DNA from 2 places in the Ureibacillus sp. FSL K6-3587 genome. Region 1 is predicted to be linked to the other one. Evidence: a T-box and tRNA genes for the amino acid it is inferred to sense, from the RefSeq annotation. Region 1 holds a T-box; the other holds one or more tRNA genes.
The links. The T-box of region 1 lies ahead of ileS (isoleucine--tRNA ligase). A T-box ahead of a tRNA ligase gene usually reads a tRNA of that ligase, here a tRNA-Ile.
Positions count from the first base shown of each region.

Region 2: it encodes a tRNA-Ile, which carries the amino acid that the T-box ahead of ileS (isoleucine--tRNA ligase) is inferred to sense. The anticodon was not compared.

Region 1 covers NZ_CP151969.1:137,049-152,764, forward strand. The annotation lists gene carB (carbamoyl-phosphate synthase large subunit) at 1-759, opposite strand, end outside; gene NSS77_RS00690 (carbamoyl phosphate synthase small subunit) at 752-1,849, opposite strand; gene NSS77_RS00695 (dihydroorotase) at 1,849-3,123, opposite strand; gene NSS77_RS00700 (aspartate carbamoyltransferase catalytic subunit) at 3,126-3,995, opposite strand; gene NSS77_RS00705 (solute carrier family 23 protein) at 4,109-5,440, opposite strand; gene pyrR (bifunctional pyr operon transcriptional regulator/uracil phosphoribosyltransferase PyrR) at 5,461-6,006, opposite strand; gene NSS77_RS00715 (RluA family pseudouridine synthase) at 6,292-7,203, opposite strand; gene lspA (signal peptidase II) at 7,200-7,679, opposite strand; gene tnpB (IS66 family insertion sequence element accessory protein TnpB) at 8,243-8,596, shown strand; gene NSS77_RS00730 (IS66 family transposase) at 8,600-10,219, shown strand; gene ileS (isoleucine--tRNA ligase) at 10,441-13,203, opposite strand; T-box leader at 13,313-13,547, opposite strand; gene NSS77_RS00740 (DivIVA domain-containing protein) at 13,619-14,173, opposite strand; gene NSS77_RS00745 (YlmH/Sll1252 family protein) at 14,261-15,046, opposite strand; gene NSS77_RS00750 (YggT family protein) at 15,153-15,416, opposite strand; gene NSS77_RS00755 (cell division protein SepF) at 15,441-15,716, opposite strand, start outside.
Region 2 covers NZ_CP151969.1:2,305,603-2,321,318, reverse strand. The annotation lists gene NSS77_RS11605 (Dps family protein) at 1-143, opposite strand, end outside; gene NSS77_RS11600 (hypothetical protein) at 331-489, shown strand; gene yidD (membrane protein insertion efficiency factor YidD) at 486-719, shown strand; gene NSS77_RS11590 (zinc ABC transporter substrate-binding protein) at 826-1,779, shown strand; gene NSS77_RS11585 (o-succinylbenzoate--CoA ligase) at 1,821-3,257, opposite strand; gene menB (1,4-dihydroxy-2-naphthoyl-CoA synthase) at 3,409-4,227, opposite strand; gene menH (2-succinyl-6-hydroxy-2,4-cyclohexadiene-1-carboxylate synthase) at 4,248-5,057, opposite strand; gene menD (2-succinyl-5-enolpyruvyl-6-hydroxy-3-cyclohexene-1-carboxylic-acid synthase) at 5,045-6,766, opposite strand; gene NSS77_RS11565 (isochorismate synthase) at 6,759-8,138, opposite strand; gene NSS77_RS11560 (dipeptidase) at 8,390-9,322, opposite strand; partial or broken gene tnpA (IS200/IS605 family transposase) at 9,539-9,925, opposite strand; gene NSS77_RS11550 (ISL3 family transposase) at 10,053-11,330, shown strand; partial or broken gene NSS77_RS11545 (transposase) at 11,415-11,522, opposite strand; tRNA gene NSS77_RS11540 (tRNA-Glu) at 11,695-11,766, opposite strand; tRNA gene NSS77_RS11535 (tRNA-Ser) at 11,776-11,868, opposite strand; tRNA gene NSS77_RS11530 (tRNA-Asn) at 11,873-11,947, opposite strand; tRNA gene NSS77_RS11525 (tRNA-Ile) at 11,954-12,030, opposite strand; tRNA gene NSS77_RS11520 (tRNA-Gly) at 12,036-12,109, opposite strand; tRNA gene NSS77_RS11515 (tRNA-Phe) at 12,117-12,192, opposite strand; tRNA gene NSS77_RS11510 (tRNA-Asp) at 12,201-12,276, opposite strand; tRNA gene NSS77_RS11505 (tRNA-Met) at 12,280-12,356, opposite strand; tRNA gene NSS77_RS11500 (tRNA-Ser) at 12,374-12,466, opposite strand; tRNA gene NSS77_RS11495 (tRNA-Ile) at 12,486-12,562, opposite strand; tRNA gene NSS77_RS11490 (tRNA-Met) at 12,569-12,642, opposite strand; tRNA gene NSS77_RS11485 (tRNA-Ala) at 12,663-12,738, opposite strand; tRNA gene NSS77_RS11480 (tRNA-Pro) at 12,746-12,822, opposite strand; tRNA gene NSS77_RS11475 (tRNA-Arg) at 12,838-12,914, opposite strand; tRNA gene NSS77_RS11470 (tRNA-Leu) at 12,928-13,016, opposite strand; tRNA gene NSS77_RS11465 (tRNA-Gly) at 13,021-13,095, opposite strand; tRNA gene NSS77_RS11460 (tRNA-Leu) at 13,108-13,192, opposite strand; tRNA gene NSS77_RS11455 (tRNA-Lys) at 13,201-13,275, opposite strand; tRNA gene NSS77_RS11450 (tRNA-Thr) at 13,280-13,355, opposite strand; tRNA gene NSS77_RS11445 (tRNA-Val) at 13,361-13,436, opposite strand; rRNA gene rrf (5S ribosomal RNA) at 13,443-13,558, opposite strand; tRNA gene NSS77_RS11435 (tRNA-Glu) at 13,642-13,713, opposite strand; tRNA gene NSS77_RS11430 (tRNA-Ser) at 13,723-13,815, opposite strand; tRNA gene NSS77_RS11425 (tRNA-Asn) at 13,820-13,894, opposite strand; tRNA gene NSS77_RS11420 (tRNA-Ile) at 13,901-13,977, opposite strand; tRNA gene NSS77_RS11415 (tRNA-Gly) at 13,983-14,056, opposite strand; tRNA gene NSS77_RS11410 (tRNA-Phe) at 14,064-14,139, opposite strand; tRNA gene NSS77_RS11405 (tRNA-Asp) at 14,148-14,223, opposite strand; tRNA gene NSS77_RS11400 (tRNA-Met) at 14,227-14,303, opposite strand; tRNA gene NSS77_RS11395 (tRNA-Ser) at 14,321-14,413, opposite strand; tRNA gene NSS77_RS11390 (tRNA-Ile) at 14,433-14,509, opposite strand; tRNA gene NSS77_RS11385 (tRNA-Met) at 14,516-14,589, opposite strand; tRNA gene NSS77_RS11380 (tRNA-Ala) at 14,610-14,685, opposite strand; tRNA gene NSS77_RS11375 (tRNA-Pro) at 14,693-14,769, opposite strand; tRNA gene NSS77_RS11370 (tRNA-Arg) at 14,785-14,861, opposite strand; tRNA gene NSS77_RS11365 (tRNA-Leu) at 14,875-14,963, opposite strand; tRNA gene NSS77_RS11360 (tRNA-Gly) at 14,968-15,042, opposite strand; tRNA gene NSS77_RS11355 (tRNA-Lys) at 15,092-15,163, opposite strand; tRNA gene NSS77_RS11350 (tRNA-Thr) at 15,168-15,243, opposite strand; tRNA gene NSS77_RS11345 (tRNA-Val) at 15,249-15,324, opposite strand; rRNA gene NSS77_RS11340 (23S ribosomal RNA) at 15,372-15,716, opposite strand, start outside.

The sequences.
Region 1 (15,716 bases):
GACAGGCGCAACGACGATGGAATCCCCTGTATGGATGCCGACCGGGTCCACGTTTTCCATGCTACATACAACAATCGCATTATTTTTGGAGTCGCGCATTACCTCAAATTCGATTTCTTTGTAGCCGGCAATGGATTTTTCAAGAAGACATTGTTTTACAGGGCTGTATTTCAAACCGCTTGACACGATTTCTTCCAGTTCTTGTTCATTATTACAAATTCCGCCGCCGGTACCACCTAAAGTAAAGGCTGGACGAACAATCACCGGATAACCGATTTTTTCAACAAAGGCTTTCGCTTCTTCCACGCTGTGCACAATGTCGGATTCCGGAACAGGAGCACCCAATTCATACATTAATTGGCGGAACATTTCACGGTCTTCCGCTTTATGGATGGCTTCCAATTTTGTTCCCAAAATTTCAATTCCCAATTCATCCAAAATGCCGGATTTTTGAAGTTCAATGGCCATGTTTAAGCCTGTTTGACCTCCAAGAGTTGGCAAGATGGCGTCAGGCCGTTCTTTTCGTAAAATCCGTGAAACGAATTCCAATGTAATCGGTTCGATGTAAACTTTGTCTGCAATTTGTGTATCTGTCATGATAGTTGCAGGGTTTGAGTTTATAAGAATAACTTTATATCCTTCCTCTTTTAAGGCAAGACATGCTTGTGTACCGGCATAATCAAATTCCGCCGCTTGTCCAATCACAATCGGACCTGAACCGATCACCAAAATGCTTTCGATATCTTTACGCTTAGGCATGTTGTTTTTCCTCCCCTGCTTGTTCCATTAATTTAATAAACTCATCGAATAGGTAGTTTGAATCTTCCGGACCCGGAGATGCTTCCGGATGGAATTGCACAGAAAATACCGGATATTTTTTATGTTTCAATCCTTCGATAGTTCCATCATTCAATGACACATGAGTGATTTCCAAATCCGTACCTTCCAATGAATTTTCATCGATTACATAACCGTGGTTTTGTGAAGTGATTTCGACGATTCCAGTTTGAAGATTTTTTACCGGATGGTTTGCACCGCGATGTCCGAACGGCAATTTATAGCTTTTCGCACCGCAAGCCAGCGCAATCAATTGATGTCCCAAGCAAATGCCGAACATCGGAACTTTTCCGATCAGTTGTTTGATTGTTTCGATGCCTTCAGTCACATCTGCCGGATTCCCCGGTCCATTGGACAGCAAAATCCCTTCAGGACGGAAGCTTAAAATTTTCTCCGCTGGTGTGTTATATGGAACGACGAGCACATCGCAATGGCGGTTATTCAATTCCCGCAAAATGCCCTTTTTCATCCCGAAGTCCATGAGTACCACGCGTTTTCCTCTGCCAGGGCTTGGGAATGGCATTTTTGGAGAAACTTCCTTCACATGGTTTTTCAAATATGGCGTTTCATTTAATTGTCTCACGATTTCTTCCACGTTTACTTCCTCGTCCGCTGCCGTCAACATGGCACGTACCGCACCTTTTGAACGGATAATCCGAGTCAGTTTCCGTGTATCGATTCCTTCAATTCCTGGAATATCTTGATTTTTTAAATATTCATCCAATGTGATTTCACAGCGGAAATTGGAAGGGATTTTCGTCAATTCTCTGACAACCACTCCGCGAATCACGGGAGCGATGGCTTCAAAATCATCGCTGTTGATTCCATAATTGCCGATCAGCGGATAAGTGAACGTAACGATTTGACCGTAAAAGGAAGGGTCCGTAAGCGTTTCCTGATAGCCAGTCATCCCTGTTGTAAATACAACTTCCCCTTGGCTTGCACGTTCGCTTCCGAACGCTTCTCCCTCAAATACTGTCCCATCTTCCAAAATTAAGAGACGCTTTTTCATCATTCTTCCTCCTTATAAACCACATTACCTTCAAAAATTGTCATTACCGGCCAGCCTTTTGCCTTCCAGCCATTGAATGGCGTATTGCGGCCTTTTGAATGGAATTCATTCGCATCAATTGTCTTTTCTTTATTTAAATCGATGATTGTCAAGTCGGCGGAAGCTCCTACCTCTATTTGTCCATATGGCAGATTGAAAATTTCCGCTGGTTTTTTCGTCATCCAATCCACCAATTGTTTCAGTGTGAAGATGCCCGGTTCCACAAATTTTGTATATAGCAATGGAAAAGCTGTTTCAAAGCCAACAATTCCAAAAGGTGCCCCAACCATGCCGCAGCATTTCTCTTCTTGCGTATGCGGCGCATGATCCGTGGCAATACAATCGATTGTGCCATCGAGCAATCCTTCGATAAGCGCCTTTTTGTCCTCGGAAGAACGCAATGGCGGATTCATTTTCCAGTTTGCATCATCGCTCGGAATATCCATATCTTCCAAAAGCAAGTGATGTGGACAAACTTCCGCAGTCACGCGGATTCCCGCTTTTTTCGCATCTCTTACCGTACGGACGGATTCTTTCGTGGAAACGTGGCAAACGTGATATCTTGCGCCTGCCGCCTCTGCCAGCAAAACGTCCCGCGCAATTTGCACCGATTCGCAAACGCTCGGAATGCCTGGGAGTCCCAATTCTTTATTGCGTTTTCCTTCGTGCATCACGCCGCCATAGATCAATGAATTGTCTTCGCAGTGGGCGACAACCACCGCATCGATTTTCGCTGCATCTTGCATTTGCTCGTACATTGTCGATGCAAGTTGAACACCGACACCATCATCTGAAAATGCGACTGCACCATGGGCTTTCAATTCGGCGATATTCGTGCGCTTTTCACCAGCTTCGGCAACTGTAAGGGAGCCATAAGGCAGGACACGAACGACAGCGCTTTTTTTAATCAAACCTTTAACATATTCAAGGTTTTCAACAGAGTCCGGAACAGGTTTAGTGTTTGGCATCGCACAGATCGTTGTAAATCCACCCCTTGCCGCGGAACGAGTACCTGTTGCAATCGTTTCTTTATGTTCAAATCCTGGTTCCCGCAAATGAACATGCACATCGACAAATCCCGGAGCCACAAAATTGCCTTTTCCATCGATCACTTCAGCATCGGACGGTTTTTCTTCACCGATGGCGGCAATTTTTCCTTTGTCGATTGTGATCGTTGTTTCAACGAGTTCTCCCTGTTCATTTAACATTTTGATATTTTCAATGAATGTTACCACTGTTATCTCTCCTTCAAAATTGTTTCCAGAATCGCCATACGAACAAATACGCCGTTCCGAATTTGATGGAAAATTCTTGAACGTTCACATTCCACTAATTCTGAGGCAATTTCCACTCCCCGGTTGACCGGTGCGGGATGCATGATGATGGCATGGTCTTTCATCTGCTTTTCCCGTTCAATCGTCAGCCCGTATTCTTGATGATAACTTTCTTTTGAGAAAGGTACGTCATGCCGTTCATGCTGAATTCGGAGCAACATGATTACATCGCTTTCTTCCAGCAGACCGTCCCAAGAGTGCTGCGCCTCAAATTTGCCTGCCCATTCCGGCGGACAAAGGAAATTCACTTTCACTCCAAGCCGGCTCAACGCAATCGCATTGGATTTGGCTACCCGGCTATGGGAAACATCGCCAACAATTGTGACAGTCAATCCTTCAAACCGGCCGAATTCCTTATAAATCGTGTATAAATCCAATAAACTTTGGGATGGATGCTGCCCGGTTCCATCGCCGGCGTTTATGACACTGACATTGATTCCTTCAAGCAATTCGCGATAATACTCATCTTCTTTGGCGCGGATCACTACCGCATCAAGGCCGATCATTTCCAAGGTTTTCACTGTGTCGTACAATGTTTCCCCTTTTAACATGCTTGAAAATCCGGCTTCAAATGGAATGACGGTACAACCGATTTTTCTTTCCGCCATTTCGAAACTGGTTTTCGTGCGGGTGCTCGGTTCAAAGAATAGATTGGCCACATAATAGGAGCGGTCCAACTTTGGTTCAGCACCGTTTTCAAACTCCCTTGCCCTTTCTAAAATTGCCATTACTTCATCGTTAGTTAAATGTTCCATTGAAAGTAGATTCTTCATGTCAATTTCCTCCTATACGAATTAAAAGGCTTAGGAGGGATGACAAGTATGCGCTTGCCATTCGTCTCCTTTTTTGCCTCACTGGACAAATCTTAAAGGATTGATGGATTACTTTATTCAAATTCTTCTATATTTTTATCTCTGCCTGGAAGAACCAAGTTTAGGATTACACCGATAATCGCCGCAAGTGCCATACCTTCAATCGAAAACGTTTCGGAGAACCGGATGGCCGCACCGCCGATTCCAACTACCAGAATGACAGAAGCAATGACCATGTTGCGGTTTTTGCCGAAATCCACTTTATTATCAACAATCATGCGGAGACCGCTGGAGGCGATAATACCGAACAATAGGATGGAAATGCCGCCAAGTACGGATGTCGGAATCGTTTGTACGAGCGCCATCGCTTTTCCAAAGAATGAAAGCAAGATGGCGATACAAGCTGCTCCCATTATCACATACACCGAATACACTTTTGTAATCCCTAATACACCGATATTTTCACCGTAAGTCGTTTTTGGAGGACCACCGATTAACGCACTGACAAATGTTCCAAGTCCGTCCCCAAGGATGGAACGGTGCAATCCTGGATCTTTAATATAATTCCGTTCAACGATTTTTCCTAAAACCAATTGGTGTCCGATATGTTCTGAAATCGTTACGATAACGATTGGAACCATTGCCAATAAAATGTTTGTCGTTACATGAAACTCATAATGGACGCCAGGAATTAAAAAGTCCGGCAAAGCGAACCATGATGCTTCTTTCACTTTTGTAAAATCCACGATACCAATGATTGCGGAATATATGTATCCAACGACCAGCCCTAAAAGGATCGGCATCGCACTAAGAATATTTTTAAAGTACACATTGAAAATAATCGCCGCAAACAAAGTCACCAAAGCTGCGGAAAAATGCCAACCGCTATATTGTTTTACCAGTTCCGTTTCACCTGTATCAGGATTCAATTGCTCAACGGAAATATTCATTGCCATGTCCACCGCTGTACCTGCAAGTCCAAGTCCGATTACCATGATGACCGGACCAACCACAACAGCCGGCAATAATCTCATAATCCACTTGTAACCACTTTTATAAATCAGTAAAGAAACGACGGCATAAACCAAACCGACTGCCATTGCACCAATCATGGCGTTTCCAGGATGTACTGCGGCGCCTTCCGGATCCAATCCCCCGGATACCAACAGCATCGGTGTAATAAAAGCAAAGGATGAACCCAAATAAGCGGGCACTTTAAATTGTGTTACAAGCAAAAAGATGATTGTAGCAATACCACTTGTTAAAAGCGCAATCGCCGGGCTCAATCCAACCAATTGCGGCACTAAAATCGTTGAACCAAACATTGCAAACATGTGCTGAAAACTTAATGTGATTAACTGTCCACCAGGCGGCTTTTCATGAATATCAATAACTTTGTTTGTCATATTGTTACCCCTCTATCTGTTTAATTTGTTTTGTGTAAAGTTACCTGATCTTTCCCATCTACTTCTGTGACTTGAACAACGATTCTCTCTGAACTTGATGTCGGAATGTTCTTTCCTACATAATCTGCGCGAATCGGCAACTCTCTATGTCCTCTATCGATTAATACCGCCAATTGAATTTGGGCTGGCCGTCCCAAATCCATCACAGCATCCAAAGCCGCCCTAACAGTTCTTCCTGTATAAAGCACATCATCCACAAGCACAATCTTTTGATCGTTCACAACATAATCAATATCCACTTGTTGAACTTTCGGCTCGTCACCAACAAATTTTGTGGATAAATCATCGCGGTATAATGTAATGTCCAACTCGCCGGTGCGAACCTTTTTCCCTTCAATTTTTTCGATCTTCTCAGCCAATCTCCTCGCGAGATAGGTTCCGCGGGTTCTTATGCCTACCAGAATGACTTTATCGATCCCTTTATTGCGCTCAATAATTTCGTGAGCAATTCTTGTGAGCGCCCTGTTCATGGCCTGGGCATCCAACAATTCTGTCACTTCGGCCATTTTCGAATTCCTCCTTTTCCCAAGAGTATTTTTTACGGGCATAAAAAAACCCCCTAAGCGTCTGCTTAAGAGGTTGAAATTACAGTAAAATATTATGTTGGTATAATAATTCTTTGCATATGAAGATACAGTATACCCATTCTTATAAAACTGGAAAAATATGATAGGGTATAAACTTCTTCACCAACATATCTTTTACCTTTTCAGCCTCTCTGGACTGCCATTAAAGGTATTTCCTATTTAATTTTTTACTGTTGTAAAGTATAGAACTAATTATCTCCCAAGTCAACCTTCTTTTCTTAATTGTTCAAGTAAGTTCACAAAATCATCCGGCAATGGCACTTCAAATTCCAGATATTCCTTCGTTCTGGGATGAACAAATCCCAAAACCCCCGCATGCAATGCCTGTCCGCCAAAATCGATGGTTTTCTTCGGACCATATTTCGGGTCTCCCACCAAAGGATAACCGATATATTTCATATGAACGCGAATTTGGTGGGTGCGGCCTGTTTCCAATCGGCACTCCACCAGCGTATATTTACCGCCGATCCGTTCAATTACTTCGAAGTGGGTAATGGCTTCTTTTCCATTATCTACCACCGTCTGTTTTTGGCGATCTTTCGGATCCCGGCCGATTGGTGCATCAATGGTCCCCTTATTATGGGGAATATGTCCATGAACTAATGCGGTATATTTTCTTTTCACCGTTTTATTCATCAACTGTTCGACAAGACCGTTATGGGCCATGTCATTTTTGGCAACCATCAACAATCCTGAAGTATCTTTATCGATGCGGTGAACAATTCCCGGGCGAAGGATGCCATTAATTCCGGATAAATCTTTGCAATGATACATCAATCCATTCACCAATGTCCCTGTCATATGCCCTGGAGCAGGGTGAACCACCATTCCCTTTGGCTTGTTCACCACTATGACATCCGAATCCTCATACACAATATCCAAGTCTATATTTTCAGGGATGACTTCCAGTTCTTCCGGTTCAGGAACTTCGACTTCGACAACGTCCCCTTCTTTGACTTTATATTTGGCCTTTACTTCCTTGCCATTTACCGTTACAAGGCCATCTTCAATCCAGTTGGAAATTTGTGTCCGGGACCATTCCCCTTGAATTGTAGATAACGCTTTATCAAGCCGTTCTCCTGCGTATGCTGCTTCAATCGTGATTGTTACTGTCATTGTTCCACCTTTTTCTTTCCGTTTTGATCTTCCTTAAACAATGCAATGATTAGCATGATGACTGAAATCGTCAACGCTGCATCGGCAACATTAAAAATTGGAAAATCATAATTGATGATCGGAATGAACACATCAATAAAATCAACAACTTCTCCGCGGAAAACCCGATCAATAAAGTTGCCAATCGCCCCGCCCAATAAAATCATTAAGCTGATGCCTAGCAATGGCTTATTTTTCCCTTCTTTATGAAAATAATAAATTACCGCAATCACCACAATGAGTGTAACCAGATAAAAGATCCACATTTGCCCTTGGAGCATTCCCCAGGCAGCCCCCCGGTTCCGGTGGCTTAAGATGCCAAGCCAAGGATCCCAAATTGCGATTCGATCCCCTACTTCCATATTTTTTACGATAAACCATTTTGTAAGCTGATCCATTATAATGACGAAAAGTGCTAAACTGTAGTATTTAAACACATTCTTTCCCCCGTTTGCCTATATATCTCCATTATTCTAACATATTCCTTCAATTAATACAGAAAATCTTCTCTTTCTTATGTAAGGGTCATGGGATGCATATCCTGTTCTTTGCAGAAGATAGGGTTTTTTGTTTGATGAGAACCCTTTAGTGCAGATGAATATCCCTTTGGTGCGGTTGAGAATCCCTTTAGTGTAGATGGATTCCCCTTTGGTGTGGATGAGAGCTCCTTTGGTGCAGATGGACATGCCTTTGGTGCGGTTGAGAACCCCTTTAGTGCAGATGCATCGTAAGCCCGAAATCAAACAACGCCTATAAATCAATGACACCTCCCTGTAAGATGAAAGTAACAATTACAGAGGAGGTGTTCTTTTTTTGACAACGGAAAAACTCAATATCGTGCCTGTAAAATTAGAGTCCAAATCTGATCCAACTCCATCCCCAGCAAGTCGTGGTCCACTCAGACCAATATGCGTCATTCAATCCAATCAGTGTAAAATCTCCTTCTACCCCGGTGTCAAACCTCAATTACTTCAAGCGGTTATCAGGGAGTTGAATCGAAATGATTCATGATTTTACAAAATGCAAAAATATCTATATCATTTGCGGTCATACAGATATGCGAAAAGGAATCGACGGTCTAGCAACGCTAATTCAGGATTCATTCGAACTCGATCCATACAGCGAGGCAATCTTCTTGTTTTGCGGTCGAAGGAAAGATCGTTATAAATGTTTATACTTTGATGGAGATGGCTTCGCTATGCTTTATAAACGATTGGATAATGGCAAACTCCAATGGCCACGAAATAAAAATGAAGTTCGTCGGCTCACGCAACAACAACTTCGTTGGTTACTTGAAGGACTCACAATTCATCAACCGAAAGCCATACAAAAATCTAAAAAAGGTGTCTTTTAACCAATGATTACTAGTGATATAATCAAGACATTATTGAATTTGGACGGAAATGTGGTGAATGATGTGAGCAATGATTCGAATGAAAAATTAATTCAATTATTAGAAGAACAACTCGCGCAATCCAATAAGAGAAATGAAGAACTGTTGAAACAAATTGAATCGTTGTCACAACAAGTTCGCTATTTAACAAAGCTTCTTTATGGCTCAAAATCAGAAAAATCAAAGTACCAAGCTCCAGATGGACAATGTTCTTTATTTGATGATGACTCTTTTTTTAACGAACCTGAGCACACAGAAGAACAAAGCACGGACACTGTTACCTATACAGTTGTTCGTAAAATACATAAAAAGAAACGAAACGATTTCTTCGTGGATGGTTTAGAAATTGAAGAAATTCATCATCACCCTGAAAACTTACAATGCGAGTGTTGTCAATCTCAGATGACAGAGATCGGCAGCACGATTGTTCGTGAGGAAGCAAAATTTATACCGGCTATTGTGAAGCGTGTTCGACATATCGAACACGCTTATGAGTGCAGGAATTGTAAAAAAGATCTCAGCAAAAATTCACAAATCAAACGAGGCAAAGCACCACAACCAGCGATTCAACGAAGTATTGCTGGACCAACGGTCTTGGCAAAAATCATCTACGATAAGTTTGTTCAATATTTACCTTTATATCGCCAGGTAAAGGAATGGAACCATTATGGTCTCCTTACAAACGATAAAAATTTATCGAACTGGGTGATTCGAATCGCGGAGGATTGGCTTCATCCAATCTACCATCGTATGAAAGAGCTCCTTATGAAAAAATCAATTCTTCATATTGATGAAACATACGCTCAAATACTCAACCGTTCGGATGGAAAGTCGGCTCAGTCTAATGCTTATAACTGGGTATTCCGAAGCGTTGCTTCTCAAGGGCCGACCATCGTCATGTTTCATAGTGCGTTATCGCGAAGTCGGGAAGTTTTAAAAGACTTCGTGGAAAAGTTCAAGGGAACCATCATTTGTGACGGATATTCTGCATACGCTGGTTTACCTAACGTCACATTCGCCAATTGTTGGGCACATGTGCGTAGAAAATGGCTAAAAGCCAACAGTAAAAACGCCGAAAAAGGTGTAGAATATTGTAATCGACTCTACGAATTGGAACGAAAGTTTAAGAAACTTTCACCAAGCAAACGTCGAAAAGCACGAAAAAAATATTCCAAACCGATTGTGGAAGAATTCTTACAATGGGTAGATGAATCTCCTTTTTACGGCAAAAGTGCCCTTGCGGAAGCGGCAAACTATACCTTGAAACATGCCGAAGGTCTAAAAGCATTTCTATATGACGGTCGAATTGCGATTGACAATAACCCAGCAGAAAATGCGATTCGTCCGAGTGTGATTGGTCGGAAGAACTGGCTTTTCTCTGTGAGTGAATTGGGAGCTGATGCCAATGCCGTTTGTTTGAGTTTAGCTGAAACGACAAAAGCTAATGGAATTGATTTCTATCAATACTTGGTCAAAGTATTGACAGAACTCCCAAACCTCCCAATCCATCAGCAACCAGAAATAATCGATCGCTACTTGCCTTGGTCTAAAAATATACGTGAATCATGTGCAATAGCAAAATAGCCCTCAATCTGAAAAAATTCAAGATTGTAGGGCTATTTGTCATGCGTACTAATAGGTACGCTTTTTTAATCCCTGTTTTAAGTTTTTCAATGCGTCATTTGAATTCGGGCTTACGATGCATCCCTTATTTGTTATTACTTTGTTTTCTTGCCAATTCCAACTGATCAAAAAAAAAAAAACGCCCTTGAATTGCAATCGCAAATTCAAGGGCGGCAAGAACATTATTCGTAATGATTGATCACAATTTCAGCGCAGCGGGAACATAATGTCGGATGTTTTTCGTTTTGGCCGACCGTTTCAGAGTAAGACCAGCAGCGCTCGCATTTTTCCCCATCCGCTTTTTCTACAGCGATGGATGTTTTTTCTAATGCAATCGCATTTTCAGGGGCATCTTTTCTGCTTCCGGCAACCACAAATTGAGATACAAGGGAAATTTGTTTGAAATCGACTTTTTCATCATTCAATAATGACAATACTTCTTCATCATCTGTATAAACCACCACTTTGGCATCCAATGGTTTACCGATGACTTTTTCATTACGCGCTTCTTCAAGGGCTTTAAGCACTTCATCGCGGATGTCCATCACTTTACTCCATTTTTCTTTGAGTTCTTTAAAGTTGCTGCGTTCATCCACTTCCGGGAAGTCTGTCAATTGTACAGACGGCTCTTCCTCATTTAAATAAGACCACAATTCATCCGTTGTATGCGGAAGGATCGGTGTCAAGATTTTCAACAATGTGAGCAAGCAATCGTACATCACCGTTTGCATTGCGCGGCGGTCTGGATTGTTTGGCGCTTCGATATAAACGACGTCTTTTGCCACATCCAAATAGAATGCAGACAATTCAACAGAAACGAAGTTGTTGATGGAATGGTAAACCGCAGAGAAGTCATACCGGTCATAAGCGGCGCGCACTTGTTTCAATACTTCCTGCAAGCGCATGTACATATATTGATCCACTTCTCGTAAGTTTTCATATGGTACACGGTCTTTTTTCGGATCAAAATCAAATAAATTTCCGTGTAAATAACGAAGCGTATTCCGGATTTTACGGTATACTTCGGAAATTTGTTTCAATAAATCCACCGAAATGCGCACATCGCCTGTATAGTCCACAGAAGCCACCCACAAACGGAGAATGTCCGCACCATACTGTTTCATTACTTGTTCAGGAACAATGACATTTCCAAGAGATTTACTCATTTTACGTCCTTCGCCATCAAGAACGAAGCCGTGGGACAGAATGCCTTTATATGGTGCAAAGCCGTTGATGGCAACCGATGTAATCAAAGATGAGTTGAACCATCCACGATATTGGTCGGAACCTTCCAAATAAAGGTCGGCAGGATATTTCATGCCCCGTTCCACAAGCACGCCTTGATGAGTGGAACCGGAGTCGAACCAAACGTCCATAATGTCTTTTTCTTTCGTGAATTTTCCATTCGGGCTTCCTGGATGCGTGAAACCTTCAGGCAATAAATCTTTCGCTTCTCTTTCAAACCAGATATTGGAACCGTGTTCACGGAATAAATTGGCCACATGAGCAATCGTTTCCGGCGTAATAATCTCCTCGCCATTTTCAGCATAGAATACCGGAATTGGCACACCCCAAGCCCGTTGACGGGAAATGCACCAGTCTCCGCGGTCACGGATCATGTTGTAAAGGCGGATTTTACCCCAGCTAGGAGTAAATGTCGTATTTTCAATCGCTTCCAATAACTGATCACGGAACGGCTCGATTGAACAGAACCATTGCGGCGTTGCACGGAAAATCACCGGTTTTTTCGTACGCCAGTCATGTGGATAGGAGTGCGTAAAGAAATTTAATTTTAATAAAGCTCCGACCTCTTTTAATTTTTCAGTCACCACTTTATTGGCATCATCATAGAACATGCCTTCAAATCCTGGGGCTTCATTTGTATAGCAGCCCCGGTCATCGATTGGGCTCAATACATCCAAACCGTATTTTTTCCCTACGATATAGTCGTCTTCCCCGTGGCCGGGCGCTGTGTGAACGCATCCGGTACCTGCATCCAATGTGACGTGTTCCCCTACCATGACTAAAGAATCGCGGTCATAGAATGGATGTTTCGCCACAATGTATTCCAATTGTTGGCCTTTCACTTCTTGAACGATTTCAACTTGTTCCCATCCAATTTCTTTTGAAACATTTTCAATCAATTCTTTTGCAATGATATATAAGTTGCCATCCACTTTCACAACGGCATAAGTAAATTCAGGGTTGACGGAAATTCCTAAGTTGGCCGGAATTGTCCAAGGGGTAGTTGTCCAGATGATGAATTTTGCATTTTCAGGAACAACACCTTTTGCGTCTTTGATTTCAAAGCTCACGTAAATGGAAGGTGATTTCACATCTTTATATTCAATTTCCGCTTCCGCCAATGCAGACTCGGAAGAAGGAGACCAGTAAACAGGTTTCAACCCTTTGTAAATGTACCCTTTCTCCGCCATGCGGCCGAACACTTCAATTTGGCGGGCTTCGAATTCAGGTTTTAATGTAATGTAAGGATTTTCCCAATCACCACGTACGCCTAAACGCTTGAATTGGGCCTTTTGATTTTCGATTTGTTCGTAGGCATATTCTTCGCAAAGTTTGCGGAATTCGGCAACCGACATTTCTTTGCGGTTCACGCCTTTTTTCGTCAAAGCATGCTCGATCGGAAGTCCGTGGGTATCCCAACCAGGAATATAAGGAACATGGTATCCTGTCATGGAACGGTGGCGGTTGATCATATCTTTGATGATTTTATTCAATGCGTGGCCGATATGAATATCTCCGTTGGCATATGGAGGGCCATCATGCAATACGAATTCCGGACGGCCTTTCGTACGCTCCAACACCAGCTTGTTAATATCCATTTCCGCCCATTTTGCTTGGATTTTTGGTTCGTTGACCGGCAGATTTCCTCTCATCGGAAAATCGGTTTTCGGCATTAATAACGTATCTTTGTACTCTACCATTGAATTTCCTCCTTCTAAAATTTTGACACCCTTTTAAAATCCTTTTTTAACTGCATAAAGGAATAGGCAAAAAAGAATTTCCCCCAAAATAAAAAAAGTTTCTCTATCCCTTAGGGACGAGAAACGATTACCCGTGGTACCACCCTTGTTCACAACGCAGAAAAAGGAAAAGCTCCGACGCTGCCTCATGACACTGTAACGTCGTGTGGACGAAATCACTTACTTTCCTTTCAGTGATTTGGCTCGGGAGTGATTTTCTTTTTTGCCGCTTGTTCGAGCTTCCACCGTCCTCGAATCGCTATATGACCGCCAGCAAAAAATACTCTCTCCTTCAACACCTGTCAGCCGCTTGTATTAAATTTCTGTGTATCAGTATATGAAAATCATGGGAGTCAGTCAAGTAGTAAGAAAATTGTTACAATTTTTCCTGCTCAGTCGCACTTTTTCTATAATATTCTTCATCGTCATCCTGCTTGAATTGCTCTTGTATTTCCGTAAGGCCCACATCATACTCCATTAAATGATCCCAATCATCGGAATTCAGCAAGTCCAATTGGGCTTCCACCAACATTTTGAAACGGTTGCGGAATACTTTGGACTGTTTTTTCAAAGCGTCGATTTCAATCGTAATTTTGCGCGCTTTGGCCAACGCTTCATTCACAATGCGGTCCGCATTTTTTTCCGCTTCCTTAATGATGAGCTTTGCCTCTTGCTGGGCATTTCTGCGCACTTCTTCCGCAGCCTCTTGTGCAACGACAATGGATTTTTGGAGCGTTTCTTCCATCGTATTGAAGTGTTCCATTTGTTCCGTCATTTGTTTCACTTTATCTTCCAGCTCTTTTTTCTCCCGGAGCAAGAGCTCATAATCTTTAATAATCTGGTCCAAAAATTCATTGACCTCGTCTTCCGCATAGCCTCGGAAAGACCTCGTAAATTCTTTATTATGTATATCAAGAGGTGATAGTGGCATCGTTTCGCACTCCTTTAATCAAAAATATAGGCATATTCCTATTATACCCATCAATGTTGTTCTTGACAGTAAATTTTTTTATACAATTCACTTTCTCTCGATTTGACTGATGACTAATCGGATCTTCTCCTTCTTCGTTCGCCCTTCGATTCCATCAATTTTGAAACGTCCATATCCCCGGCAGGAGACCAAATCGCCCTCTTGCAGTTCAAAAGCCGTTTCTTCGCAAAGGGCAAAGTTCACTTTTACTTTGCTTCCCCGAATCAAGTTTTGGGATTTTTGCCTCGAAAGATTAAAACTGCTTGATAAAACCGCATCCAGTCTCATGGAAGATACCGTCAGCCGTTGCTCCTTCCATTCCCCTTGCGGAGGAATCAGTTGATCCATGTTTTCAAGTTCTTGGATCCGGACATGAATTTTTCCCACTTTTTTTAAGTTTGTTTTTACATACGAGGCGATTTCCGATGTACAGGCAAACTGGATCGTTTCCTCGTCAATACGGATATCACCGAAGTGTTTCCGGTCAATTCCAAGGGAAAGCAATGCACCTAACACATCCGGATGCTTCAATTGGACAAACTTGGATGGAAAGGTCAACTGTAAAACGGTAATGTCGTAATCTTCCATTGTCGGAATAAAATAAGAAGGAGCGATATAAACCCTTTTCCTCTCCGCTTCCTGAAACATTCCTTCGCCATAAACGGATAGTCCGTCATGATTGCCCACAATGGACTGAACAATATGAAGTTCCCGTGGATCCAAAAAAGCGGTCAATTTAGGGGCGTAGCGATCTTCCACTTCTTTTTTCCACTCGATGACCCTTTCAATAAAAGGATGCTCATCTTTGCGAAAATGTTGCATAATATTTTGCATGGCGTCAACTCTCTCAGTACTTTTTCTTACAACCGGCACATGAATATTCAAGTAAAATCGGAACATTATATAAAATGGATGTGACTCCCCATTGAGCCGCATCCATTTAATAAAATAGCATATGCAACAAATTATAAATTCCCTGCTCGATAAATGTCAGCACAATTAAAGCGATAATCGGAGAAAAATCGATCATTCCAATTGGAGGAATGAATTTACGGAAAAATCCCAAATAAGGTTCGCACAATTTTTCCAAAAATTGTCCCAAAGCTGTATCCCTGGATGCAGGTATCCATGACATTAAAATGTAAATAATCAACATTAGCGTATAAATTCTGAAAGCAAAAGATATAATATCTGTTATGTCCATAGATTCTTTATTACCTCACTATTTTCATATATCGTCATAAAAGTATCCGGATATTTCGCCTTGCACTTCCACGTTGTCCGGTGTGCATAGGAAGATGTTATCACCGATACGTTGAATATCTCCACCTAAAGCATAGACGGTTCCGCTCAAAAAATCAATAATTCGCAATCCTGCTTCACGGTCAATCCGCTGAAGATTGACGATGATGGCACGTTTATTTTTCAAATGTTCAGAGATGTCCTGCGCTTCTGCATACACTCTTGGTTCAACAATGACGACTTTGGCATTTTTCAAAGCATT
Region 2 (15,716 bases), 1.3 Mb from region 1:
TTGTATAATTCTTCAAACTTTTCATGCAAAGTAAAGAAACTTGGCCCTGTCACATACCAATGGTAATTGTGGAGTTTTGTATATAACACAGAGTAAGTGGATACCAATTCATTTAATTGATCAATTAGTTTATCATTTGCCATAATATCACCTCATTACCATATTTTTTATTCCTAATTTGATTATAACGGAATCTGTGTTTAGAAACCATTACAATTAATTGAATTCTCAAAAAAGTCCTTCAACTGATAGTATGGATATTTTCATTGGATTTATCCGGTTTGTTCATTTATGATTTATATTGATAGGCAGTTAATAGAGGTGATCACTTTGGATAACGGAATTTTAATCGTTGTTGGAATTATTTATTTCATCATCATGATTGGCGCAATTGCCCTTTTTATACATTTCAAAAGAAAAGGCGCTTTGAAACAGACTGTTGATACGAAACATGAACCGAATGTAAGGAATGAACAAACAAAACAATGAAACATCTTTTTATTTGGCTGATCCGTTTTTACAGAAAATTTATTTCTCCACTGACTCCCCCAACGTGCCGGTTTTACCCGACTTGTTCCCAATATGGACTGGAAGCTTTTGAAAAACACGGTGCCATTAAAGGATTCATTTTGACCACGATCCGCATATTGAAATGCCATGCTTTTCATCCCGGGGGTTTTGATCCCGTCCCTGACAAATGGCCTTCGAAAAAAAAATAATTTCGAAGGTTTTTCTTATTGTCTTTTTGACCCGGTTCATGGTATCATTGTTTTCGTGAAATTTATAAATCGTAATCATTACTATTTAAGGAAAAGGAGTCATAAAATGCGAAAATTTTTTATCCTCTCAATGCTTGCGGTGATGCTGCTGTTGACCGCTTGCTCCGGTGATGAGCCAAAACAGCAGGAAAGCGGCCAAATCGACATCTACACAACAGTATATCCACTACAATATTTTTCAGAACAAATAGGGGGGGAATTTGTTAACGTTTCGTCCATTTATCCTCCTGGCGCAAATGAACATACCTTCGAACCTACGCAGAAGGATATGATTGCTTTGGCAGATGCAGACTTGTTTTTCTACATTGGATTAGGTCTGGAAGGATTCGTGGAAAATGCCAAAAAAACGCTGGCCAATGAACATGTAAAATTTGTTCCTGTGGCAGAAAATATCGATGAAGAAGTTTTGCAGACTTCCACTGGCCATTCCCATGAGGAAGCAAGCGAACATGAGGAAGAGCATGATCACCATCACGGAGATATCGATCCGCACGTTTGGCTTTCACCAACGATTTCCAAAGATTTGGCATTAACGATTAAAAACGAACTTGTCAAACAGCTTCCGGAACAGGAAGATACATTCAATAAAAACTATGAGCAATTGGCCAAACGATTGGATGAATTGGATCAACAATTCAAAGCACTTGCGGACAATGCTTCCAAGAAAACTTTCTTCGTATCCCATGCATCCTTTGGCTACATCGCCGGAAATTATGGACTCACCCAAATTCCAGTAGCTGGGTTGAATTCCCAAAACGAACCATCCCAGAAAGAACTTGCGGAAATTGTCGACCTTGCCAAACAATATGATATCCATTATATCCTCTTTGAACAAAATGTATCATCAAAGCTCACATCCATTATTCAAAAAGAAATTGGGGCAGAATCCTTGATGTTGCATAATTTGAGCGTATTGACGGAAGAAGATATCAAAAATAATGAAGATTATTTTACTCTGATGGAAAAGAACCTTCAGACGTTGGAAAAAGCATTGAATTAATGGAAAAAGAGCGGATGACGCCAATCATTCGCTCTTTATCTTTAAGGCAATAATTCCTTCAATTTTCTCCGCATCAATTTATTCGAAGCGTTTCGAGGCAATGAATCTACGATGTGTACTTGTTTCGGCACTTTATATTTTGCCAAATGGACATGGCAATAGTCGATGATTTCATCCGTTGAAACGGCTTGTTTTAATACGACAAAGGCAACCGGCACTTGTCCCCAAGTGGCGTCCTCCACACCGCAAACCCCCGCTTCTTTGACGGCAGGATGCCCCATCAACACATTTTCAACTTCTGCAGGATAAATATTCTCCCCACCTGAAATGATCAGGTCTGAACGGCGGTCAACAACATACAAGTACCCTTCTTCATCCAAATAGCCGATATCTCCTGTATGCAGCCAGCCGTCTTCAGTGGAAGGTTTATTTTCGAACCGCCCTACATAACCCGGTGTCACATGAGGACCGCGGATGCAAATTTCCCCTTCCTGATATGGCCCTTCTGCTCCCAAGATTTTAATTTGATTGAAAAACAACGGCTTTCCGGCTGAACCGATTTTTCGTAAAGCGTCCTCTGCTGGCAAAGTGGCCGTTTGGGAGGAAGTCTCCGTCATACCATAAGTCTGCAGCACTTTCATTCCCCGTTCCTCAGCCCGTCTTAAATAATCGATTGGAACAGGGCCTCCTCCGGCCAAAATCAATTTGAAGGATGGGGAAGCCTTCATTTCATGTTGTTCCAAAACATACAAAATTCGTTCCAGCATGACCGCCACAAGGGAGATGTGGGTAATCCGTCCGTAAGCAATGTCTTTTGCAATGGATTCGCTGTCAAATTTGCGATACAGCTTTACTTCATTTCCATACAATAAGGAACGGACCAAAATTGAAAATCCGCTGATATGAAAAAGCGGAACAGCACATAACCATACATCCTTTTCTGAAAGGCCGATATTTAAAACGGAAGCGAGGGCATTGGATTGGTGGTTTTCCACCGTTTGCCGGACGCCTTTCGGAAATCCGGTCGTACCGCTGGTGTACATGATGGAAACTGTTTGATCGACCGTCCACTCTTTACTTATTTCGATGGGCTCACAACCGCTATTTTCAATTTCCGAAAATAACAGGAAATTTACATTTTCGGGGATTAAAGCCAAATCGTTGTCATTCACCAGCACATTTGTCACCTGTGCGTCATCGATTTGATACGCCAATTCGCTTTGCGATAATTTTCGGTTTAATATCACCATTTCACATTGCAAATGCATGCATCCGTACATGACAAAGATCGTGTTTGAATCGTTTTCGCCAAGTATGGCAACGCGGCTTCCTTTTTCAATTCCCAAAGCAGCCAGTTGCTTTGCGCGTTCGAAGGAGATTTCCTTGATTTCTTCAAACGTCCATCGCTTTCCTTCAAAAGTTAATCCGATCCGGTTGGGTGTCAAGTTCGCTCGTTGCAAAATCCAATTAGGATACATGAAAATTCCTCCATTTCTCCCCTTCATTTTACTAAAAAAATAGCGCTGATGCCGCAGTAGTGTTTCATTTTCCCGTGAATGAAAAAACTGCCCTGAAAGCAATCACTTTCAAGACAGCCTAATTTCACACCTCTATGCAGCCTTCGAGAAATCATGGGAATCTTGGGAATTTGCCGAAGTCCGGTTTGCGTTTTTCTTTGAACGCATCGCGGCCTTCTTTTGCTTCATCCGTTGTATAGTATAAAAGCGTTGCGTCCCCTGCAAATTGTTGAAGACCGGCAAGTCCGTCGGTATCCGCGTTCATGGCGGCTTTTAAGAAACGGATGGCCGTTGGTGATTTTTCAAGGATTTCTTCGCACCATTTCACCGTTTCATCTTCCAATTGTTCCAAAGGTACAACTGTGTTTACTAATCCCATTTCTAATGCTTCCTGCGCATTATACTGACGGCATAAATACCAAATTTCGCGGGCTTTTTTATGTCCAACGATACGTGCCAAATAGCCGGAACCGTATCCCGCATCGAAGGAACCGACTTTCGGACCAGTTTGTCCAAAAATGGCGTTATCCGCAGCAATTGTCAAATCGCATACTACATGCAATACGTGTCCGCCGCCGATCGCATATCCAGCAACCATCGCGATAACCGGTTTTGGAATGACGCGGATTAGACGTTGCAAGTCCAACACGTTTAAGCGAGGGATATTGTCATCGCCCACATAACCGCCATGGCCGCGCACTTTTTGGTCGCCGCCGGAACAGAAAGCTTTATCTCCTTCACCAGTCAAGATAATGACACCGATATTGGAGTCGTCACGGGCGCGGGAGAATGCATCAATCATCTCTTCTACCGTTTTGGGACGAAACGCATTGCGCACTTCAGGACGATTGATGGTGATTTTTGCAATTCCATTGTAATATTCATACTTGATATCTTCGTAAGTATGTAACGTTTTCCACTCACGAGCCATTTGAGTAACCTCCCCGAATTTTATAAAACTCCCTTAATTATTGTAGCAAATTGTTCCGGATTTTCCACATGAATTGAATGGCCGGCATTCGGAACAATCAAATGTTGTGCATTTGGCAACTGATCCACCATCTGTTCAGCGATGTGAACAAATTTTTGGTCAAGTTCGCCGGTGATAAGGAAAACAGGCATTGAGAGACGGATCAATTTTCGCCAAAGGGAAGCTTGAGCCCCTGTCCCCATTCCGCGCAAACTGTTGGCAAGCCCCGTTTCCGATTGAGATAATCTCTCCTCACGAACGGCTTGCCGCACTTCAGCGGGCAATGTTTTTTGGGAAGCGAAAAGCGGGATATTCTCCCATTTTTCCACGAACCAATGGATTCCCTTTTCCTCAATTTCATCAGCCAATGATTCATCGGATTGTCTTCTGGCAGCTTGCTCTTCTTCAGTCCGGAGCCCCGGTGATGCACTTTCCAATATCAACCGTTTGATCCGTTTAGGGAAACGGGCCGCGTATGACAATGCAACCCTCCCTCCCATCGAATACCCCAATAAAGTGAAATCATGTAAATCGAGTTGATGAAAGATTTCTTCCAAATCTTTCACTTGCTCGATCATCGTGTAACGGGATGGATCTTTTGGGGATTCCGTTTTGCCATGCCCCAATAAATCAATCGTCACAATTTTTATTGAACTTGGCAAGTGTTCGATGACCCTGTGCCATGTTTTCGTAGATCCGGTAAAACCGTGCAATAAAACGATTGTTTCCTTCTCTTTCTCGTACCAAATTTCCACATTCACTTGAATTCCACGAACCATTAAAGTAGCCATTCTTTCAACTCCGAATGTATTTGTTGCCATAATCTCCGATGCGCTTCTACATTTTCACCCCGGTTTGTCATGATTTCAATCAATCTTAAAGGACGTCCGCTTTTTTCAAAGAGCTTTTCCCTCTCATCAAATTCTTTCATCATGACATAGTCCATCCCATACATATGGGCCACGTCATGGAACTGCAAAGCCGTTGGAGTTCCGAAAAGATCTTCGTAATATTCTTTCACCGTTGCCTGGGATAAATAGGAGAAAATGCCGCCGCCATCATTATTCAACACAATGACCGTCATATTGCATGGCTGATAACGGGTTAACAGAAATGCATTTATATCATGCAATGCCGCCAAATCGCCGATCAGCAAGTAAGTTTCCCGATCTCTCCTTCCCTTGGAGAAACCGAAAGCGGTGGAAATCACCCCATCAATGCCGTTTGCCCCACGGTTTGCAAATATTTGTATATCCCTCTTCGTGGGCAATAAAAAAGTATCGATATCTCTGACCGGCATACTGTTGCTGACAAATAGATCACTTTTTTCAGGCAAATGTTCCAGCAAGTATTGAACGAATGCCCCTTCATCTTTTTCTTGCCCGCTATATGCTTGAATATGCTTCATTGCAATGCGTTCCGCTGATTGCCAAAAAATGCGATATTCCTCCTCAATGGATGAATGGACCTCCATCTCCTCCAGCCAACTGCCGATGGAAGCATGGATGGAATGGGTGGAAACCGATGATGAATCCCTGAATAACGGATCCTCATCAATCACCACATAATTTGCCGGCTGCATTTCAGTCAAGAAGATCGTCAAAAATTTTGATACCGGCTGCGCGCCAAAACGAATGACCGTATCACAACCCGCCCGCTTTTTAAACTCTTCGCTTTTCAGAAGCGCATCATAGGTTGCAATCACATACTCCATGCAATCTTCGGGAACATTCCCCCGCATGTTCGATAAACTTTCCACAAGAACCGGCCATTTCAATTTTCGAATAAGCGACCATAAATATGCTGGATGGGTGCCAAGGGCCAGTTCGCCGATGACAATGATCCCCCTTTTTGTTTCCCGAATGATCGATGATAGCGCATTCATCGCTTCCGTGCTTGGTGTGACGGAACTATTGTAACGGGCGGAAAACGTGCTTTTCGGCAATTCGTCCCGGAAATCGATGAGCAACGGCTCCCGGAATGGAACATTCATATGTACCGGACCGAACGGATGGGTGTTTGCAATCCCTACAGCCCGTGTGACATGCCGCTCGATAAACGGCAATGTTTGGCTATGATCATCAGGGATCGGGAATTCAGCAAACCATTTGACATGCTTGCCATATAAATCAAGTTGATTAATCGCTTGTGGAGCACCGACTTCCCGCAGTTCATGGGGGCGATCGGCGGTAATGACAATGAGCGGAACCCGGGCATATTTCGCTTCCACGATGGCAGGGAAGTAATTTGCGGCTGCAGTGCCTGAAGTACAGAGCAATACAACCGGTTTCGCTTTTGATTTTGCCAGTCCCAAGGCGAAAAACGCTGCGGATCGTTCATCCACTTGACGGTAAACATTCATTTCTTTCGTTGATGCAAAAGCATAGGCTAGCGGCGTTGAACGTGAACCAGGGCTGATCACCGCATCTTCCACCCCATTTTGTACAAGGGAAGCGACAATTTGATACACATAGTCGGTCAAAATCTTACGTTCACTCATTGAATTGCCCTCCTAGAGCCCTTAACATCGGACGAAACTTCACTAATGTTTCTTCATATTCCGTCATCGGATTGGAATCGGCGACAATACCGCCACCTGCATATAAATAAGCTTTATTGTCAATCAACGCTGCGGATCGGATGGCAACGACAAATTCTCCATTTCCGTCAGCATCCATCCATCCGATTGGCCCTGCGTATAAGCCGCGGTTCATTTTTTCAAATTCCCGGATCATCTGGAGCGCTTTGCTTCTTGGAGCCCCGCCCAAAGCAGGTGTCGGATGCAAATGTTTCACCAATTGCAAAATCGATGCATCTTGGTATAATTTCCCTTCCACAGGCGTATATAAATGTTGGATATCCCGGATTTTCAATAATTTTGGCCGCTTTGGCACTTTATATTGGGCGCAAAGCTTCTTAAAGGTGCTTTCAATCATATCGACTACATATTGATGCTCGATTAAATTTTTGGAATCACTCAACAATTGTTCGCCCAACCATTTATCTTCTTTTGCCGTCGTTCCCCTTCTGATGGAGCCGGCAACACAAGCAGAATAAGCATATTGATTTTCCACTTTCACTAAACGTTCCGGAGTTGCGCCAAAAAACAACAGATTCTTGCGTTCAAGGCCAAACAAAAAACTTTCCGGCTGCTCATTCATGATTTGATAAATGGCTTGGGGAGAGGAGACGGAATCTTTAAACTCCAATTCCAATGAACGGGCAATGACCACTTTATCCGCTTCTTGATTGCGAATCAAATTCGTAACGCTTTCAACGGCTTGAAAATAATCCTCTTTATTCCGTTCATGAACCGATAATATTTCCGGCTTATCATATGTCTTCAATTCTTTCACTTGGGCAGCATGAATCAACCGATCCCGCTCTTCCCTCAATTCATCAAAAAGATTGGATGAATCTTGCTGATCCGTAATCAAATGAATGCTGACATATGTTTTCTCATGCTGTTTAATTAACTGGAAAGTGGCTACCGTAAAGTAGCTTTGAGGGAACCCGTCCCATTCACCGCTTTCCTTATTTTCAGGATCGAAGGTAAAGCCGCCAAACAGTATTGGTTGAGGCTCCTGTTCTTCCATCACAATATTTTTCGTCAATTCTTTCCATTGATATTCGATCTCGTCAAATCTCTGATGACCTGATCTATTCTCAAAGGCGATTGCTTGTCCAAGGCCTACAATCGTCAATGTTTTCTCCCGATTTTGCCAAAAAAATCTTTCCCCTTTATATTTCTTTTCTCCCGCCGCAAAAAATGCCAACGGAGACAATTGATTCACTTCAATCGTTTCAATATAAAAAGACAATTTGTTTGATGCCACTTCAACTTCAGTGGTTTTTAACCACTTATGCTGCATGAAAAAAACCTCCGTAAAAAGCGATTTCTTTTCCATAAAAATAGCAGAATCTTACTTTCTGCTTCTCTATTCCTACTTTTTAATTGCCTTTCCGAACAAGCAATATCTATTTTATCATATCATTTTTTATGTATTAATTATAATACTTTTATCTTTCCTCCAAAGGTTTCTTTCATTCCCCTAAACAAAAAAATTGCCGGAGGGAGACTCTCGGCAACGTAAAACGGAAAACATCCTGTATTGACAAATCTTTATGCCAATTTCTTAACATAATTTAAAAATCCATCTTCTGAAAATAGTTTTACTTCTTCTTTTGTAAATTCATTTCTTAAAGTTTTAATGATATTTGGAAATTCGGAAGCATTTGATAAATTGCTCACGGATAACGGATCCATGCCATCAAAGTCGGAACCAAAACCGATATGTTCCACGCCAACCAAATTTGACAAATATTTTATATGCTCCACTAATTTTTCGATCGTTGTTGTTTCCTTTTCCTTCTCAATCAACGGAGGATAGAAAACAACGTGGATACGCCCGCCTTTTTCAACGAGCATTTTCACCTGCTCATCCGTTAAATTTCTCGGATGGTCGCAAAGTGTCCGGGAGTTGCAATGGCTGGCAATCACATATTTGGCAAGCGGCATTAAATCATAAAATCCTCTTTCGTTCAAATGGGCCACATCAATGATAATATCCCGATCATTTAACAGTTCAATCACTTTTTTCCCAAAAGGTTTTATTCCTTTTGTCGAATCTTCGGATGCCCCATAACCTACTTTATTTTCATAATTCCACGTCAATCCAACAATTTTGACCCCTGCGTCTAAAATGACTCTCAGCTTTTCCATATCATCATCGATGGCATCACAGCCTTCTAAACTTAACACGGCTCCAATTTGACCATCTTCAAGATCATCAATTTGTTTCCAATTTGTAATATGAACCATTCCCGGCTCTTTTAAAACGAATTTATGGAAAGCCTCAATTTGGCGCATTACTTCTTGGAATTTTTGTTCTTTCGGTATGCTTGGATGAATAAAAATGGCAAATACTTGGACTTTTACATTGCCTTCTCTGAGTCTTTCATAATTTGAATAGATTCTGGAATCATTGCGGAAATTGGCATTCTCAAATTGGGCTAATTTTGTTAATACATCACAATGTAAGTCTATTATTTTCATTCAATTCTCTACTCCCCAAAATAATTACTGTCATTATAGTATATAGCATTTCACCAAAAGTTCCACTACGAAGTTCATAGTCACAATCAAAACCACCCGTGTGAACGGGTGGTTTGTTCTGCGGCTAGAAGCCTTTATTACTGGCCAACCCCTAAAGGGGCATCGAATGGTTCGCCAACCGCACTACTTTTCCAGCTGACCCTTAAAGGGTCTCTTTTATTTTTTCCTCGATTTTCTTTTTATCTCTTCACCTGTAAATGGATCAATAAATTCTTCCATACTGAGTTGATCCGCAATGATATCATCTTGTATTTGATTTCGAATATATTCTTCTATTACCTTTTTATTTCTGCCTACCGTATCCACATAAAATCCTCTACACCAAAATTTTCTGTTTCCATATCGATATTTTAAATGGGCATGTCGATCGAATATCATTAAACTACTTTTTCCTTTTAAATATCCCACGAATGATGAAACACTTAATTTCGGTGGAATACTAACCAACATATGTATGTGGTCTTTACATGCGGTAGCTTCAATAATTTCTACACCTTTTCTTTCACATAGTTGTCTTAATATTTGTCCTATATCTTTCTTTATCGGCTCTATAATATTTGGTGTTGGTGGATACAACCAACACCAATTTTTTACGCAAAAAAATGAGACATGTGACAAACTCTGGTAAAATGTAATCGCCAAACCACATTTCCCAAAGGAGTTGTGTCACATGTCTCACCAACATTCTATACGAAATCTACTCAATATAAAAGACAAAAATATCATCTTCGATGATGAAAATTTTTGTTCTATCGAAACAATCAAACACGTAAAAGCGAAAGTCTTTCATGGCACGTTAACGTATCAACCTAAAGCTTGTGATGCCTGTGGCCATGTCTTTGATGATCAAATCATTAAACACGGATTTAAAACGACCCTTATCAAAATGCCGAGTGTTTTCGGTTATCCTACGTATTTGAAGCTCCGTAAACAACGCTATTACTGTAAACATTGCCATTCCACTTTTACTTTACAAACCGACATTGTGGCTAAAAACTGTTGTATTTCCAACCATACCAAAGTATCGATTGCTTTAGACGCCAAAGATAAAATCTCCGAAAAAGATATTGCCTTGAAACATCATGTTTCTCATGCCACTGTCAGTCGTGTCATTGATAGCTTTTATAGCTACTATCAACCGAATGTTCATTACCTTCCAAAGCATTTGTGTTTTGACGAGTTTAAATCCGTTAAATCTGCAGCTGGAGCGATGTCCTTTATTTTCTGCAACGCTGAAACGGGAGAGATTGTGGATATCGTAGAGGATCGGAGATTGCATGTCCTCAAAGAGTATTTCTTGCGGTATTCCAAGAAGGCGAGAAACGCGGTAAAAACGATTGTCATCGACATGTATAGTCCTTATATTTCCTTAATTCACGAAGTGTTCCCTAAAGCGAAAATCATCATCGACAAATTCCATATCCTCCAACTATTTAGCAGAGCTTTAAATAAAACCCGCATCAACGTCATGAAGCGGGATAAAAAGAATTACAATAAGTTGAAAAAATACTGGAAACTCCTTCTGAAAGATCAAACAAAACTCGATTATAAAAACTATACATATCATCGCTGCTTTAAAAAACTCATGTGTGAGGTGGATATTCTACACTACATCATGAACCTAGATTCTGAATTAAAGGAGTCCTATGAGTTATACCAATACGTTCGACATTACATCAAAACAAAAGACTTTGAGCACTTGAAAAAAACCTTGAAGAATAAGTGGAACAGCGTTTCCAGCTATATGAGAACCGCCATCAAGACCATAAACAAATACATAAATTACGTGGAGAATACAATGAAATACGATTATAACAACGGTATTTTAGAAGGGATTAATAACAAAATTAAGGTGATAAAACGTATTTCTTTCGGCTATCGCTGTTTCCGACATTTTAAAACTCGGATTCTGATCACCCAAAATTTAATGACAATGAAAAAAGCTTAGAGGAATCGAAGTTCCTCTAAGTTGTGCGGTTGCATATACCAGGAAAGTCACAAAATTTTTTCACCAACACTATTTGACAAAGGACCTCTTTATCTTTCCATAGATTATCTGTCTTCTATATTTTGGCGCAAATACAATGTGATACTTACAATTCCATTTAGTATGTGCTAAACTATTTATGTCAGAAGACATAATAGGTCCCTCCTTGATACTAAAATTTGGTTGGCGAACCAAAATTTATTTTAGCATCAAGTGGGATCTTTTTTAATACCTCGCTATAAGCTATACGGAACCCCCTGCCTAGCAGGGGGTTTTCTTTTTTACAATAAAAGCCCGGGACAATCCAATGTTGTCCCGGGCTTTATGACCCCTACGGGATTCGAACCCGTGTTACCGCCGTGAAAGGGCGGTGTCTTAACCACTTGACCAAGGGGCCATGTATGAATGGCGGAGAAGGAGGGATTTGAACCCTCGCGCCGGGTTACCCCGACCTACACCCTTAGCAGGGGCGCCTCTTCAGCCTCTTGAGTACTTCTCCGTCATGGCTCCGAAGGTAGGATTCGAACCTACGACCAATCGGTTAACAGCCGATTGCTCTACCACTGAGCTACTTCGGAATATTATGGTGGGCCTAAATGGACTTGAACCATCGACCTCATGCTTATCAGGCGTGCGCTCTAACCAGCTGAGCTATAGGCCCTCGTTTGGAGCGGGTGATGGGAATCGAACCCACGACATCAGCTTGGAAGGCTGAGGTTTTACCATTAAACTACACCCGCATATAAATGGTGGTTCAGGACGGAATCGAACCGCCGACACAAGGATTTTCAGTCCTTTGCTCTACCGACTGAGCTACTGAACCACTTTATATGGCGGTTCCGACGGGACTCGAACCCGCGATCTCCTGCGTGACAGGCAGGCATGTTAACCACTACACCACGGAACCGTTTGGTTGCGGGGGCAGGATTTGAACCTGCGGCCTCCGGGTTATGAGCCCGACGAGCTACCAGACTGCTCTACCCCGCGATAATTTTATATATTAATGGTGGAGGAAGAGGGATTCGAACCCCCGCGCGGTTTGACCCGCCTCTCGGTTTTCAAGACCGACCCCTTCAGCCAGACTTGGGTATTCCTCCATGTTTCCTTTTCAACCTTTGGTGGACCTTGCAGGACTCGAACCTGCGACCGGACGGTTATGAGCCGTCTGCTCTAACCAACTGAGCTAAAGGTCCTTGGGATGGCGGTGGAGGGGATCGAACCCCCGACCTCACGGGTATGAACCGTACGCTCTAGCCAGCTGAGCTACACCGCCGCCAATTGATTTATATGTTATGGTGGAGCATAGCGGGATCGAACCGCTGACCTCCTGCGTGCAAAGCAGGCGCTCTCCCAGCTGAGCTAATGCCCCGTTTCTATGGTCGGGAAGACAGGATTCGAACCTGCGACCCCTTGGTCCCAAACCAAGTGCTCTACCAAGCTGAGCTACTTCCCGGTCCCTTTTCTTTTATGGCGCGCCAGGCAGGAGTCGAACCCACAACCTTCTGATCCGTAGTCAGACGCTCTATCCAATTGAGCTACTGGCGCTTCATCTTCATGTTGGTGCCGAGGACCGGAGTCGAACCGGTACGGTAGTCACCTACCGCAGGATTTTAAGTCCTGTGCGTCTGCCTATTCCGCCACCCCGGCTTTTTGGAGCGGAAGACGGGGTTCGAACCCGCGACCCCCACCTTGGCAAGGTGGTGTTCTACCACTGAACTACTTCCGCATGATGTAAATATGGTGCGGGTGAAGGGAGTCGAACCCCCACGCCGTAAGGCGCTAGATCCTAAGTCTAGTGCGTCTGCCAGTTCCGCCACACCCGCATAATAAATGGTGAGCCATGAAGGACTCGAACCTTCGACCCTCTGATTAAAAGTCAGATGCTCTACCACTGAGCTAATGGCTCACGATGGTGCCGGCGAAAGGAATCGAACCCTCAACCCACTGATTACAAGTCAGTTGCTCTACCAATTGAGCTACGCCGGCATATATGGTGGAGGATGACGGGATCGAACCGCCGACCCTCTGCTTGTAAGGCAGATGCTCTCCCAGCTGAGCTAATCCTCCATTTAAGCCTAGCGACGTCCTACTCTCGCAGGGGGAAGCCCCCAACTACCATCGGCGCTAAAGAGCTTAACTTCCGTGTTCGGTATGGGAACGGGTGTATCCTCTTTGCCATCGTCACTAGACTTATTATTTCAAAGACAAGAATTATTTTATCATAAACGCTAAGGTTTTCAATATATTTTTTTATTTTTTAATTAAAATTTTATGACCCCTACGGGATTCGAACCCGTGTTACCGCCGTGAAAGGGCGGTGTCTTAACCACTTGACCAAGGGGCCATGTATGAATGGCGGAGAAGGAGGGATTTGAACCCTCGCGCCGGGTTACCCCGACCTACACCCTTAGCAGGGGCGCCTCTTCAGCCTCTTGAGTACTTCTCCGTCATGGCTCCGAAGGTAGGATTCGAACCTACGACCAATCGGTTAACAGCCGATTGCTCTACCACTGAGCTACTTCGGAATATTATGGTGGGCCTAAATGGACTTGAACCATCGACCTCACGCTTATCAGGCGTGCGCTCTAACCAGCTGAGCTATAGGCCCTCGTTTGGAGCGGGTGATGGGAATCGAACCCACGACATCAGCTTGGAAGGCTGAGGTTTTACCATTAAACTACACCCGCATATAAATGGTGGTTCAGGACGGAATCGAACCGCCGACACAAGGATTTTCAGTCCTTTGCTCTACCGACTGAGCTACTGAACCACTTTATATGGCGGTTCCGACGGGACTCGAACCCGCGATCTCCTGCGTGACAGGCAGGCATGTTAACCACTACACCACGGAACCGTTTGGTTGCGGGGGCAGGATTTGAACCTGCGGCCTCCGGGTTATGAGCCCGACGAGCTACCAGACTGCTCTACCCCGCGATAATTTTATATATTAATGGTGGAGGAAGAGGGATTCGAACCCCCGCGCGGTTTGACCCGCCTCTCGGTTTTCAAGACCGACCCCTTCAGCCAGACTTGGGTATTCCTCCATGTTTCCTTTTCAACCTTTGGTGGACCTTGCAGGACTCGAACCTGCGACCGGACGGTTATGAGCCGTCTGCTCTAACCAACTGAGCTAAAGGTCCTTGGGATGGCGGTGGAGGGGATCGAACCCCCGACCTCACGGGTATGAACCGTACGCTCTAGCCAGCTGAGCTACACCGCCGCCAATTGATTTATATGTTATGGTGGAGCATAGCGGGATCGAACCGCTGACCTCCTGCGTGCAAAGCAGGCGCTCTCCCAGCTGAGCTAATGCCCCGTTTCTATGGTCGGGAAGACAGGATTCGAACCTGCGACCCCTTGGTCCCAAACCAAGTGCTCTACCAAGCTGAGCTACTTCCCGGTCCCTTTTCTTTTATGGCGCGCCAGGCAGGAGTCGAACCCACAACCTTCTGATCCGTAGTCAGACGCTCTATCCAATTGAGCTACTGGCGCTTCATCTTCATGTTGGTGCCGAGGACCGGAGTCGAACCGGTACGGTAGTCACCTACCGCAGGATTTTAAGTCCTGTGCGTCTGCCTATTCCGCCACCCCGGCTTTTTGGAGCGGAAGACGGGGTTCGAACCCGCGACCCCCACCTTGGCAAGGTGGTGTTCTACCACTGAACTACTTCCGCGAAAAATAAGCCGCTGAATCAAATGTTCCATTCAAATATAATAATGTGATGAGCCATGAAGGACTCGAACCTTCGACCCTCTGATTAAAAGTCAGATGCTCTACCACTGAGCTAATGGCTCATGATGGTGCCGGCGAAAGGAATCGAACCCTCAACCCACTGATTACAAGTCAGTTGCTCTACCAATTGAGCTACACCGGCATATATGGTGGAGGATGACGGGATCGAACCGCCGACCCTCTGCTTGTAAGGCAGATGCTCTCCCAGCTGAGCTAATCCTCCTTCATTTGTTCTCTCAAAACTGGATAACGGCATTGAAAGCTTTTCTTTTGGTTAAGTCCTCGATCGATTAGTATCCGTCAGCTCCACACGTCACCGTGCTTCCACCTCGGACCTATCTACCTCATCGTCTTTGAGGGATCTTACTTGCTTATGCAATGGGAAATCTCATCTTGAGGGGGGCTTCATGCTTAGATGCTTTCAGCACTTATCCCGTCCACACATAGCTACCCAGCTGTGCCTTTGGCAAGACAACTGGTACACCAGCGGTGTGTCCATCCCGGTCCTCTCGTACTAAGGACAGCTCCTCTCAAATTTCCTGCGCCCACGACGGATAGGGACCGAACTGTCTCACGACGTTCTGAACCCAGCTCGCGTACCGCTTTAATGGGCGA